3 regions of the Pseudoalteromonas sp. SWXJZ10B genome follow, and region 3 is predicted to be linked to each of the others. Evidence: predicted binding sites of a transcription regulator. Region 3 holds the regulator's gene; each other region holds the start of a gene.
The links. The regulator LexA, encoded in region 3, represses DNA repair genes until DNA is damaged. The targets are predictions, from matches to a motif close to TACTGTATNNNNATACAGTA.

Region 1 (4,352 bases), on a different contig from region 3:
ATTTTAAAAAAGTGCCCTGCCATCTCGCATTCTTTTTTAATAAAGCCGTAGTCAAAATTAACGTTATGGGCTACAAAAATACTGCCTGCTAGTTTATCAATTAGTGGCTTTACAACCTCTGCAAATACGGGCGCGTTATAAACCATGCTGTCGCTAATACCAGTTAGTGACGTTATAAATCCAGGTATGTGCCGCTGTGGATTTACAAGTGTCGTCCAGGTGTCTATTACTTTGCCGTGCTGTACTTTTACAAGGCCAATTTCGGTAATGCGGTTACCGCCTTTTAAGCCGCCCGTGGTTTCTATATCGACCACACTGTAAATACGGTTTGGATCTACAAACCATTTAACAGCGGCAATGTGTACCTCAAAGCCCACATTTTTTAAGTTATCAATGGTGGTTAATTGGTTGCGCCTAAGTTTGTCGCCCGGTGCTTTTACTTCTTCAAAATGTACTTTGCCATTATTGATAACCATTAAGTCGGGGTAGCCGTCTTTTAGTTGTAAATAATGCTTACTCATATTGGTTAAATGAGTAATTAATGCCTCATGCGGGCTATTTAAAATGAGTGCTTCTAACGGTTGTAGTAGCTCTTGGTGCCATCTAAATAAACCATTAGGTTGCTCAAAGTATTGCGCTGCATTTTTGCATACTAAATTAAGTAATGCTTGCGACGTTTGGCACTGCGCTAAGCGCTCATCTATTTGTGTTTGCTGCGCTTCATAAAAATTACCAAGCCTTAATACTTGCGGATAAATATCAAACTCATTACATGGCGGGTAAGGCGACTCTACAAATAACTCGTGCCAAAATACTAAACCAAACAAACTTTGCCAAAGCGTGTTTTCGGTATTAAATACTGCCATACCTTGGCGAGTATAATAATCGTTTACGCCCTGCTCTACTTCACCTCGGTACAGTTCATCTATTTCTAGCACGCACTGGGTATCGCTAAGCATGGCACTTAAACGCGAACGTGTTTTTTTATTAAACTTACGCATTAAAAAATCGTCAGCAAAATACAGTAAATCATCCGTAAGCGGATTTTCAATAATGGCTTCTAACCGTGCTTTTACCCATTCTTTATTGCCAAGCCTGTATTGCTCTCTTATTTGAATTTCTTGTGCTTCGCTATCATCCACGCACCCTTCAAGTAAGCTAAAAGCAAGTTCGCTATCAACACCTTTTAATTGCCGATAAAGCCTTACTAATAATTTGTTTTTTAACGCAACAGCAATGGCACCGTGCGCGGCTTGCACTAAAACCTGCGACCCTAAAGCAACGTAATCGCTCTCATCGGTTATATTTTTGAATACTAACCGATAACGGTTTAGTAAATAGTTTGATTGCGCTTCATTAAGTGTTTCAAAGCGCGACAAACTCTCGCTGTGGCCTTCGCGCGTAGCGGTTAAGCCTAAGTCTCGCATTACAAAACGATTTTGATGATTCACATCACCACCGCTTAGTTTGCCTGCAAATAAAAACTCAAAATACTCGTAATAATCACTGCGGTTATTAATTACATATTGGCTATAAAGCGGCGCAAGCTCGTGTGGGCAGGCTTTAAAAAACTCACGGGCAATATCCACCAGCGCGCCTTTAGCGGCACTCTTTTTAAAGCTTATTTGATCTGGGTAATTACTTAGCAACTCCAGCAAAGCAGGTTTGGTTAAGTGAGCCAAAAGCTGCGAGTAATGCTGCTCGTTTGGCTCAAATAAAATACCGGCTTTTTTTAGCGTATAAATAGCCTGATGCGGCGAGGTTATTTCTTCATAATTAAGCGATTGCGCTTGCACCAAATAAGGCTTACGCGAATACACACGCGCCAACATGCACTGGCTTTGCTCATCTAGCTGGTTAATTTTACTAATAAATTCACTATGTTTAGGCTCAAGTAAATGCATGCATTTACTTGTTACAAACTCAATAAGCTCTCTAAAATGCGCTAAATAGTATTTTGCTGGTAATTCTTTTTTCATAATATCGCCACAACTGTATATAAAAACAGTATCTAGTATTTGCGCTTATTATTCAATCTTAAACTTGTAATCAGTAATGCTTATAGTTGCCATATAAAAATAATGCAGAGTCAATAAGCACTAAATGTAAAAAGCGACACATTACAAACCACACTACACAAACAGACCATTGTCATACATTGCAAAGGCGGCACTGGCCGTACAAAGTTGGTAGCTGCACTTATTTTAAATTCTGCAGGTTACACAAAAGAAGAAGTATACAACCGAGTACAAAGCATTCGACCTAAAGCACTGGCTATAGAATTGTAAAAAGAGAACTTTGAGGTGTAAGGCAGAGACTGGGGAGGATTTAGCACTATAAATAGTGCTAAAAATATTTTTATACTAGTTATGGATTAGCGGTTGATGGTTTTAACTCTTGTTAGCTACCTTTACATTACGTTTGCTCGATAGATTTACTTAGTATTACACCGTCAACAATCATGAACCACTTGCCTTCTTCTTGGTATGGCGCTTTAGTAACGTCAAAAGTAGTTGTAAAAAATGCGAGTCCTACAATGAAGTCATCCCCAAAAAATTCTTTTAAAGGTGCATTAATCGAAGTTGAGCCACCGCTTTTTAAACGTTTATAAGAAACGGTACCGTCGGCAAGAATCAATAAATACATCTCTTTACTTTGCCATTCACCTACATATGATAATTTATTTTCAGGTAATGGTTTACTACACCCGAGCAAAGTAAAAACACTAAAAAATATTACTATTAAACTCTTCATATTCCCTCACGATTACTCATAGGCCAAGAGGCTGCTAACGCTGAATTATGTCGAGCGGCCTACTCTTGTCGGTATCCGCTCTAACTCCATTGTTATGAGCTTTAATCAAACATTGAAGTTTATTTAGATTGAAAATAGCAAATCACCTTTAATATTAGTGAAAATTAGATAGCTAATGATGAACAATATCACTCCAAAAATGAAAAGTAATAGCGCAACAAGGTCACACTCGAATACATTCATATAAACGTCCTTCTCTAAATGGCGATATAATTACTGTAACCACTTGTTATTTTAACCGAAGTGACCTAAGACATCATGTACGCTCAAAATATCCATTAGGGTTAACACAGTAATGCGGATCTACGAACCAGCCATTCAACGCTCATAGCAATAGTCTAAGATTTCGTTGATTCCAACCTCTTCACGGGCCAGCTTCACCTCCAATTCGTTAAGGTATGCGACATTGGGCAATTCATCAGTTCCCGATATTTTAACCGAGAAATCAGCTTTGTAACTTTTACCAACCCTCGAGAGCTCACTGCTGAGTTGGTTCAAAATATCATCTATCAACAAGAGTTGGTTTCGTCGAAAGCGGATAAGTCGGTGACAATCGAAGAAGTCCGATCGCTTTATCGAGTCATATTTTCTGCCGTTCCAGCCGGTTCTTCGCGTAGCACGATACAAAGCATGTTCTTGCGTATCTTTCCACACACTAAAATCGAAATGGTTGGTCGGATTAGGAGTGTCGTGTGTAGCCTGAGAGTGGAAGTTCGTTTCCCCAAATTGGTGTTTGTCAAGGACAGTTAAGGTCCTGTTCTGTGCGGATAACATGCGTTTTATTAGTATGGGCATGTCGAAGCGCATTACTTTGGCTGCATCCAAGATCCGTATTTCTCTCGAAAATACCTCGCCATCTCGATCCCAGTGCCTTTCCCGTCGCTTAGGCACCCACTGAATAAGAGTACCAAAAAGACTCAGAACGCCGTATGAGTGGAATGAAGCCAAGTGAATTTTTTCCTGCTCTGTATCTTCGTGAATAAAAAAGTACGAACTTCCGCACCAAATTAGCGACTGAGCTATTTCCTCCACCAGCCCACGTATTGATTCGTCAATAGTATGTGAACCGTATCTTGTATTAACGTTACCAAGTAGCTTTTGCATGAGGTCGTCGTCATTTGACTCAATTTCGAATAAATTACTACTTCCACGGCTCATTGAATTAAACAATCTCGCAAAATCTTCATCGAACATCCGGCGATTGAAGCCAGGCCTCTCTTGTTCGCCTTTAACCAATAGTCTATCAAAAAAACCAAGATGCGCATCATGATGTTGATATAGGTGCAAGGGTTCGGATCTAAAAATCTTCATGCTGAACCTCTTCTCCTTCCTCACACAACCGGCGAGCAAGATTAGTGATGTGGTAATCAATCTCGAAGTCTATTAAACCGAGTTGCGGTACGACCTGTTTTGCAAAAAACAGGTGAGACGCATCGGAATGCGAGCTCAGGAATTCCCTCACGATTTTGTTTGGGTGTGACACTCCTCGCGTCATTCTCATCTGGTCCCCAAAACCATCTTGTCTCGCGCGATGTTCA
Region 2 (4,352 bases), on a different contig from region 3:
TGACTTTGACAAATCTTAAACTCCATCTCACGATTTGGTTACATTACGCAAAGAAAAATAACACCATTTTTGTGGTTAATAGTTAACACTGAACAGTGTGTATTCCATGATCCGATAATTTCACCAATACTTACTATTGTAAACAAGTAATTAAAATAGCTCTAATTCAAGACTTGTTATATTGCACCTAATCACAGCTATAAGACTCTTTAATCGCAATCTATGATTGGGATATCTGACCAACGAGTTGTGTAGTGAGGCGATAGAAAAGCTCGCTTCATGCTCCATGACTTTGTAAGCTTTTCACTTCCTAGAGATAAAGTGCCAACCCCATAACGTTTATTTATAGCATCCAAGCACGCCATTACTTCTGGATTATCTTTGCTTACAGCAAACAGATCCTTTTGCTGGAATGACTCATTTTCTAATTCTATTGCGCCAATACCGCAGCGATAAAAGCGCGTGTTAGATTTAAAAATATCATTAATAACATCTGAGACAGCGTTAGCTATGACATTGGTATCAGATGTGGGTATAGGAAAATCATAGAGCAAAGACTTTTTATAATACATGTCTTCGTGTGGCGAGCTTGCAGCGAATATAACGAGTCGCTTTGCTAATGACTGCTGTTTCCTTAGCTTACGCCCAACAATCGCTGCGTGTGTCACGAGGGCTGATTTTAATGTATTTAAATCACTCACTCTTTCCCCGAAACTTCTTGTAGAGTAGATTTCTTTTTTATTCTGTTTTACTTCATCCCAGCTCAAACAGGCGATGCCATTGAGTTCACTTACAGTCCTCTCAACAACAACGCTAAAAATACGTCGCATTGCTTTTGGGTTTTGATTCGCTAAATCCCATGCACTTTTAATTCCCATCACCTTGAGTTTCCTACCGAGTCGAGAACCAATACCCCAGACATCGGTAACATCCAACCGCATAAGTACTTCTTGGCGTGATATATCATCATTAATCACAGCAACCCCGTTATAGCCTGACAGTTTTTTTGCTGCATGATTGGCTGCTTTAGCTAACGTTGGCGTAGTGCCAAAGCCTACCCCAACGGGCAGTCCTGTCTCACGCCATACAGCCCGGCGTATAGTGTGTCCGTAGTCAGTCCAGTCGTTAATAATTTTAGAAAAACCAGTAAAACGTAAAAATGACTCATCAATACTATAAACATAATGGTCATCACAAAAACGATTGATGACTGTCATCATTCTTTCACTCAAATCAGCGTAGAGTTCATAATTCGATGAGCGCACAACGACATTATGCTGCTCTAAATAGGGTTTTATTTTAAAGTAAGGCTCGAACTTAGGGATGTTAAGCTTTCTCGCAATAGGACATATAGCGCAGATACAGCCATCATTATTTGTCAATACAACAACGGGCTTGTGCCGTAAAGAAGGGTCAAACACCTTTTCTGCACTTGCATAAAAGGCCACCGCATCTACGAGGGCAAACATCGATTTAACTCAACTTTATTTTTGTGTAGGCGGATACTCGTAGTAACGACACCTTCGAGTTTAAAGTCATCATCTTTAGAAATATAAACAGATTTATAATCGTTAGATGCAGAGATTAGTAAACGCTTTGATTTATCGATGATTTTACAAACAAATGTACCGTTATAGTTTGCAACAATGATATCGCCTGTACTTACATCTTCAGCTCTATCAATAACTAACAAATCACCATCGAATATCCCTACGTCTTGCATAGAATGGCCTGAAGCTAGGCCAATAAAAGTGGCGTTAGGATGTTTTATTATCAGCTCATCGATTGAAATATCTAGCTCAATATATTCTGCGGCAGGAGATTCAAAGCCTGTAATACCTGCTTCTATGAAAATTGGAATAATGTACATATGCACCTCTATACTGTTTATATGTACAGTATAGTTTGAGAGATAAAACATACCAATACTTTTTTAATTTTAATTTAGGGGGCAAATTAAATTTGTAGATGAACCTTTATGTTAGGTAATAAATTCCTATCATTTTGTATACCACCCCACGATTATCAAGGGTCCAAGTTTGTATTCATAAAGAAGCCAGTTTATTTAAATTTATCTCTTGCCACTCTATATATTGAACTCCTCCTCAGTTACAGGCATATTCATAGGAATAACTAATTATCAGGTAACACTATGAAATTATTAACAACCTTACTACTAACAATACTAGGCAGTTCAGAAGTCTTAGCTGAAAATCAAGAAATCGAATCATTTAGTAAAGCGAAAAAGATTTTAGAAAAGCAAGTTTATAACAATCACCGAAGTACGCTTTACTGTGGTGCTGAATTTGATTCTCAGAAAAAAGTAACAGCACCAAAAGGCTTTACCACGACTAAGTATCTGAAGCGTGCCAAAAAAGTTGAGTGGGAGCATATTGTGCCTGCGGAGAATTTTGGCCGTACTTTCAGTGAATGGAGAGATGGACATAGCCAATGTGTTAGTAGTAAAGGGAAGTCATTTAAAGGTCGAAGATGTGCGGAGAAAGTTAATACTGAGTATCGCCTTATGCAGGCTGACATGTTTAACCTTTATCCTGCTATAGGTGCTGTTAATGCGTTAAGAAGTAATTATAATTTCACTGTACTGCCTTCAGCACAAAGTGATTTCGGTAGTTGTGCGATGAAGATAGATAACAGAAAAGCAGAACCGCCTGAATCAGCTAGAGGAGAGATTGCACGTACTTACCTTTATATGGAGAGCGCTTATAAACGTTATAATATGAGCTCATCACAGCGACAGCTGATGAATGCGTGGGATAATATGTACCCTGTAGATGATTGGGAATGTACTAGAGCAAAAAAAATATCTAGCTTACAGAAAAGCGAGAACAATGTCGTTAAAAGTAGGTGTGAAGCGAGATAGATCTTATAAGGTCTACAAGTATCTTCAGTCTTATAAGTGAAATATAGAGTGCTTCTGTAATCGACCTTAAATGCTCCTCTATTAACTATAGGTAGTCAATCGATAGCTCTTATATATGAACATCAAGATGCAATCCTTGGTCTAGGTTTATTAGTTTTTATTTCTCGATACCTGATGACAAATCCCAAGTAATTTAATAGGCTAGGCCACTATATAAGAAGCATCGGTAGCTCAGAGCTAAAACTACTCAAGGAAACGTAATGTCCGAATATTGTTTTTTTACCCCGGAGTCTCAGGCACTAGCTGAATCAGCTAACCTCAAATATTTATTAGAACAATTTGCAGAAAATAACAAAAAGCAAATTTATGTTTTAACTCGACCATTATCGAAAGAAGATCTCACTTATGATTATGAACAAGGATTTGTAATTTTTGCTTCGGGCTATAAACCATGCTTTGTTGATACTGGAAGTAATGTAGAAAAATTTGAAGAATTCGTCGATGATTTTATAGATGACATAGCTTTTTTGTCAGAGAAATTTGAATATCGTAAGAAAATTGGTAGAAAAAAGCATTGGCTTGAGCTAATCGAGATTACAGAGCATGGTGACTTAGAGCTTACCTCTCTAAAGCTAGAAAACCCGAGAGATAAAAGAATTGCAGATCTACTAACGTCTTTGGTTATAGGAAGTATCAATGATGTAAACAGAGTCAACCTTGATGCAAATAATCTGCTTGACAGTATAAAGTCTAAGATTGTTCTCTTTGATACAGATCAAACAGGTTTTGTATTTAAGATGAATACGAATAAAAGGTTTATGATTCAGGGTTTAGCTGGTTCGGGTAAAACAGAGCTTCTTCTGCATAAACTCAAAGAGGTCTATTCTAATGAGCAAGAAGCAAGGATAGCTTTTACATGTTTCAATAAGATACTTGCCTCAAGTATGAAAAGCCGTATTCCAGAATTTTTTAACTTTATGAAAGTCGAAAAACAGATTGATTGGGAAAATAAGCTTTTTTGTTTCCATTCATGGGGAAGTGGTAGATACCCAAATTCAGGTATGTATCGCTATATTTGCCATATGTATGGAATACCGTTTGGCACTTTCGCAGCAGGAAGCTTTGATCAGTTATGCAAGCAAGCTATAGAAAATATAAAGAATAGTCGATCCAATGAAGATTACGAATACATTTTTGATTATGTTTTTATTGATGAAAGTCAGGATTTCGGTGAGCATTTTGTAGAGTTATGTGAATTAGTAACTGAGAAAAAAGTGTTCGTTGCCGGTGATGTATTTCAAAATATCTTTAGAACAATTGATGACTCAGTTAGTCATGCTGATTTAGTTTTAAAAAAGTGCTACCGAACAGATCCTAAGAATTTAATGTTTTCTCATGCTCTAGGCATGGGGTTGTATGAACAGCCAGTGCTTAGGTGGCTTAAAGATAATGAATGGGCTGCGTGTGGATA
Region 3 (4,352 bases):
CAGCGAAAAAATTAAATATAAACTACCTATATCTTTATGATTAGTTGTGTAAAGCCAGCGTTTAAAACCTTTAGCTGGGTGATGAGCATGATGAGCTTCATTGGCGTTAGATTGTTCTACTATGCTACTCATTAGTTCGCCTCCACTTTGGCATCAAGTGCTGCCTGTATTTGACTCGGTTGAATAACATCACCCGTATCATTACCCCACGCATTACGTTTATAAGTAATAACCGCTGCTAATTGCTTTATAGATAACTGTTTGGCAAATGCTTGCATTGCCGTACCGGGTCGCCCATGGATAACTACATCAATGTGATCTTTTATATCGCCAAGCACTATAGGGCTGCCTTTAAGTGCAGGAAATACACCCGGTAACCCCATGCCAGTAGGCTGATGACATGCAGCACAATTGGCCATATATACTTGTTCGCCTAAAGTCATTAATTCTTCTTTTGGGAGGGTTTTATCAAGTAATGCGGCATCTGCTAATGCTGCTTTTTGTTTAGCTTGCTTTGCATCTGCAAGCCACGTTTTAAAATCAGCCTCAGATTTAGCGACCACCACAACGGGCATAAAGCCATGATCTTTACCACACAACTCAGCACATTGGCCTCGGTAAGTACCTTCTTCGTTTATGTTCGTCCATGTTTCGTTTATAAAGCCGGGATTCGCATCTTTTTTAACTGCAAAATCAGGTACCCACCAAGAGTGAATAACATCGTCAGAAGTCATTAAAAATCGTACTTTTTGATTTATTGGCAGTACGAGAGGTTTATCAACCTCAAGTAAGTAGTTAGGATTTTTATCTGCAAGATTCGCTATTTCATCTTGCGGGGTAGATAAAATAGAGTAGAACTCTACATCTTCACCCATATATTCATAATGCCATTTCCATTGCGAGCCTGTAATTTTAATAGTGAGATCAGCTTTGCTGGCATCTTCCATTGCAATTAGGGTTTTAGTGGCTGGTACTGCCATAGCAATTAAAATAACAAACGGGATTGCAGTCCAAAGTATTTCTACTTTAGTGCTTTCGTGAAATTGGGCAGGTACAGCCCCTTTAGATTTACGGTGATGAATAAGTGCCCAAAACATAATTGCGAACACTATCACCCCAATCACACAACATATTATAAATATGGTCATGTGCAGCTGATATACATTATTGCTTATATCGGTTACGCCTTTGCGCATATTGTATTGGCTGTTAGCCAAAACTGGGTGCGAAAAAACACATAATATAAGCCACAAGGTAGAGGTCAGTTTACCCATGTGACGGCTCCTTTGATGCTATTGCGAATGCAAAGCGAAGAGGCATACGGCTTAAACGCCAATTCGTTATTTTTATTTTTTTAGTCAATCTCATTTAATATTGATTGGTTTTGCTGCGCCAACAACGGGTTTGTGTATATTGTGTGTTCTCAAAACTAAAAAGCTGTGAGTTATTATTAGCTCAGCACATTAATAATTAGCTAAAAAATGAACAACAAGCAAGTTTTAGTATAAAAAACAATCAGGTGATATTGAGTAATTAATAAAAAATCAGTAACCAACTAGGTAACAGGAAGTTCAAAAGATGAGCAAAACAAAGGGGTTTAACGCATTCGGAGGGGGAAAATATAAGTGCAAAAAAGTTTACAGCTTAAATTGTCAGTGAGCTATTTATGCCCTATTTTTAGTGCGAATTTAAAACAGAAAATGCGTACTAATTAGTACGCATTTATAAAACTGCTTGTTTAAAAGCTATTTTTAAAGTCACATCCAATCAGCGTTTCTTATAACGCCAACGGCTAAGCCTTCAATATTAAAAGACTCATTCTCAAGATCTACTTCAATAGATTCAAAATCGTCGTTTTCAGCATGAAGTAATACTTTACGACCCGCTTTCTCAAGACGTTTTACAGTTACGTCTTCGTCTAGGCGGGCAACAACAACTTGCCCGTTTTCAGCGGTTTGAGTACGATGTACAGCAAGTAAATCACCATCCATAATACCAATATCTTTCATGCTCATACCGTTAACGCGTAGTAAAAAATCTGCAGCCGGTTTAAACATTAATGGATCGATTTTGCAGTGACTTTCAACGTGCTCTTGCGCCAAAATAGGTGAACCAGCAGCAACACGCCCTATAAGCGGTAAACCTAATTGTTCTGGCTCTTCTTCTTCAATTAACTGAATACCACGGCTTGCACCTGGTTTCATTTTAATTGCGCCTTTTTTAGCAAGTGCTTTTAAATGTTCTTCAGCAGCATTGGCACTTTTAAAACCTAATGTTTGCGCTATTTCAGCACGTGTAGGAGGCATACCAGTGTCTTTAATAAAAACTTTAATTAGTTCGAGTATTTGAGCTTGGCGGTTCGTTAATGGTCGCATACAACTGGTTTTCCATACAGTACATTTAACTGTGAGTATATACAGTTAAATAAAAATCGCAAATTTAAATTAAGCCTTAAAATAGCCAAAGTAATTTCACTTGTGTACATTTTAGGGATATAACTAACGCTAGGTTTATAAATGATTAAAAAAGCAAAGGAGTCATTATGAGTATTTGGTACCAGCCCATCACTTTAGAGCTGTGCAAGCAGTTAGAACAAGGCATTGATGGCCAAGGAACATTAATGAAAACCATGGGAATAGAAGTCACTGAAATTGGTGATGATTACTTAGTAGCCACTATGCCGGCAATTCCTGAGCATCATAACCCAATGGGAATGGTTCACGGCGGTGCTAACGTTGTACTTGCCGAAACAGTTGCCAGCTATGCAGCTAACTTTGTTGTCGATTTTACAAAATTTTACTGCGTGGGGCAGGAAATTAGCGCAAGTCATTTAAAAGCATCTCGCAACGGCACTTTAACAGCAACGGCAAGAGCGTTTCATATTGGCAAACGTAGTTCAGTGTGGGAAATAAAAATTACAAATAGCCGCAATGAGCTGTGCTGCGTATCAAAAATGACCGCAGCAGTCGTAGAGCGAAGATAGTTACTTTTCGATTGGGTAAATTGTAATTTCCATACCCGCACCAATCGCAGATATACGTAGTAATGTATCTGCATCTAAGGCTTGATTAAAGCACTTAGGGGAAGTGCCTGATTCAAAACCAATATCAAACGTTCTACGTGAACAGCTTAACCATTGCTTTAGCGCGTTACGCGAACACGATTCAATAAGCTCACATATATGGTTTATTGCTTTGTCAGGCGTGTTTACTACACCTGTTGCTTCAATACGCGCTAATTGACGGTATTCGTCTTTGTCATAATGTAAAATCGTCGCGACTTTTTTCAAGTCTGCCACTAGCAAACTAATATCTTGCTTTGATTCAAGCTCAAGATCTACATTTAAAAATTGAATTTCCGACATCGTTTCGTATTTATCCTCTAATAATTTCATTGCAAACTTTAACGCAGTTTTACCGTTATACCAAATCAACTATGCTCTATTAACCACTTTATATAGATATTTCGCAGCTTTTAAGTATTTTTTAGCGTTTAAAGCTAGCTGGATATCAAACACTCAGCTCAATTAAACAAATAAGTCATGTTAGCAATTTAAGTGTAATCTTTTTTATTTTTAAATGATTACAGTAAGCTATAGTTTAAACTGCGACAAAATGTCGCAGTAACTAATCCCATTAATGTAATAAACTAGCCTCTAAAAATAATAAGACTAAAACATGAATAAAAAAATATTTAAGTATGCTCGCAAGTTACATAAATGGCTCGGTTATTTGCTCACATTACAAATTTTAGCTTGGCTATTAGGCGGTTTAGTCATGAGCGCTATTCCTCTTGATAAAGTTCATGGGGAGCATCTTGCAACACGTACTCTTAATAACCCATTTACGCAGGCTGATTATGTTGCCTCCCTTAACGATATTGCATCTCAGGTGGTTAATCCAACACAAATAATTTTTGAGAACTTTTTAACCACACCTATAATTACAGTAATAAATAAAGATGAACAGCAAAGCTTTAACGGTATAACAGGCCGGCCTTTTGAGCCGCCAACTAAAATACAAATTACCGCAAATGCTAAAGCACACCTACTTATTGATGCTCAAGTGACAAGCGCTGTACTGCTAAAGCAAGGTATGCGAGAAGTTGGATATAAAACCAATGTTTGGCAGGTACAATTTGACGACACATTTAACACAACACTGTACTTGTCAGAAAATAACGGCAGAGTTGTCACCGTTCGCAGCACACTATGGCGAATTTTCGACTTTTTTTGGATGTTACATATTATGGATTACGATGAGCGAGAGGATTTTAATAATCCGCTGCTTATTAGTTTTGCAGCAACCAGCGTACTTTTTTGCCTAAGTGGAATATTACTACTTATGCAAAAC

Region 1: a site for LexA is predicted at 1,991-2,010, ahead of I6F54_RS16770 (exonuclease domain-containing protein). Genes of this name have one in related genera too.
Region 2: a site for LexA is predicted at 1,882-1,901, ahead of I6F54_RS03220 (LexA family protein). Genes of this name have one in related genera too.

The regions. Positions count from the first base shown of each region.
Region 1 is NZ_JADYXD010000023.1:33,492-37,843, reverse strand. Features, by position in the region: gene I6F54_RS16770 (exonuclease domain-containing protein) at 1-1,979, opposite strand, end outside; partial or broken gene I6F54_RS16765 (tyrosine-protein phosphatase) at 2,109-2,288, shown strand; gene I6F54_RS16760 (hypothetical protein) at 2,416-2,754, opposite strand; gene I6F54_RS16755 (hypothetical protein) at 3,133-4,125, opposite strand; gene I6F54_RS16750 (hypothetical protein) at 4,112-4,352, opposite strand, start outside.
Region 2 is NZ_JADYXD010000002.1:307,611-311,962, forward strand. Features, by position in the region: gene I6F54_RS03210 (AAA family ATPase) at 1-12, opposite strand, end outside; gene I6F54_RS03215 (Y-family DNA polymerase) at 210-1,469, opposite strand; gene I6F54_RS03220 (LexA family protein) at 1,454-1,870, opposite strand; gene I6F54_RS03225 (endonuclease) at 2,153-2,881, shown strand; gene I6F54_RS03230 (DEAD/DEAH box helicase) at 3,142-4,352, shown strand, end outside.
Region 3 is NZ_JADYXD010000035.1:13,008-17,359, reverse strand. Features, by position in the region: gene ctaD (cytochrome c oxidase subunit I) at 1-132, opposite strand, end outside; gene coxB (cytochrome c oxidase subunit II) at 132-1,274, opposite strand; gene lexA (transcriptional repressor LexA) at 1,758-2,375, opposite strand; gene I6F54_RS19430 (PaaI family thioesterase) at 2,543-2,983, shown strand; gene I6F54_RS19425 (hypothetical protein) at 2,984-3,364, opposite strand; gene I6F54_RS19420 (membrane protein) at 3,678-4,352, shown strand, end outside.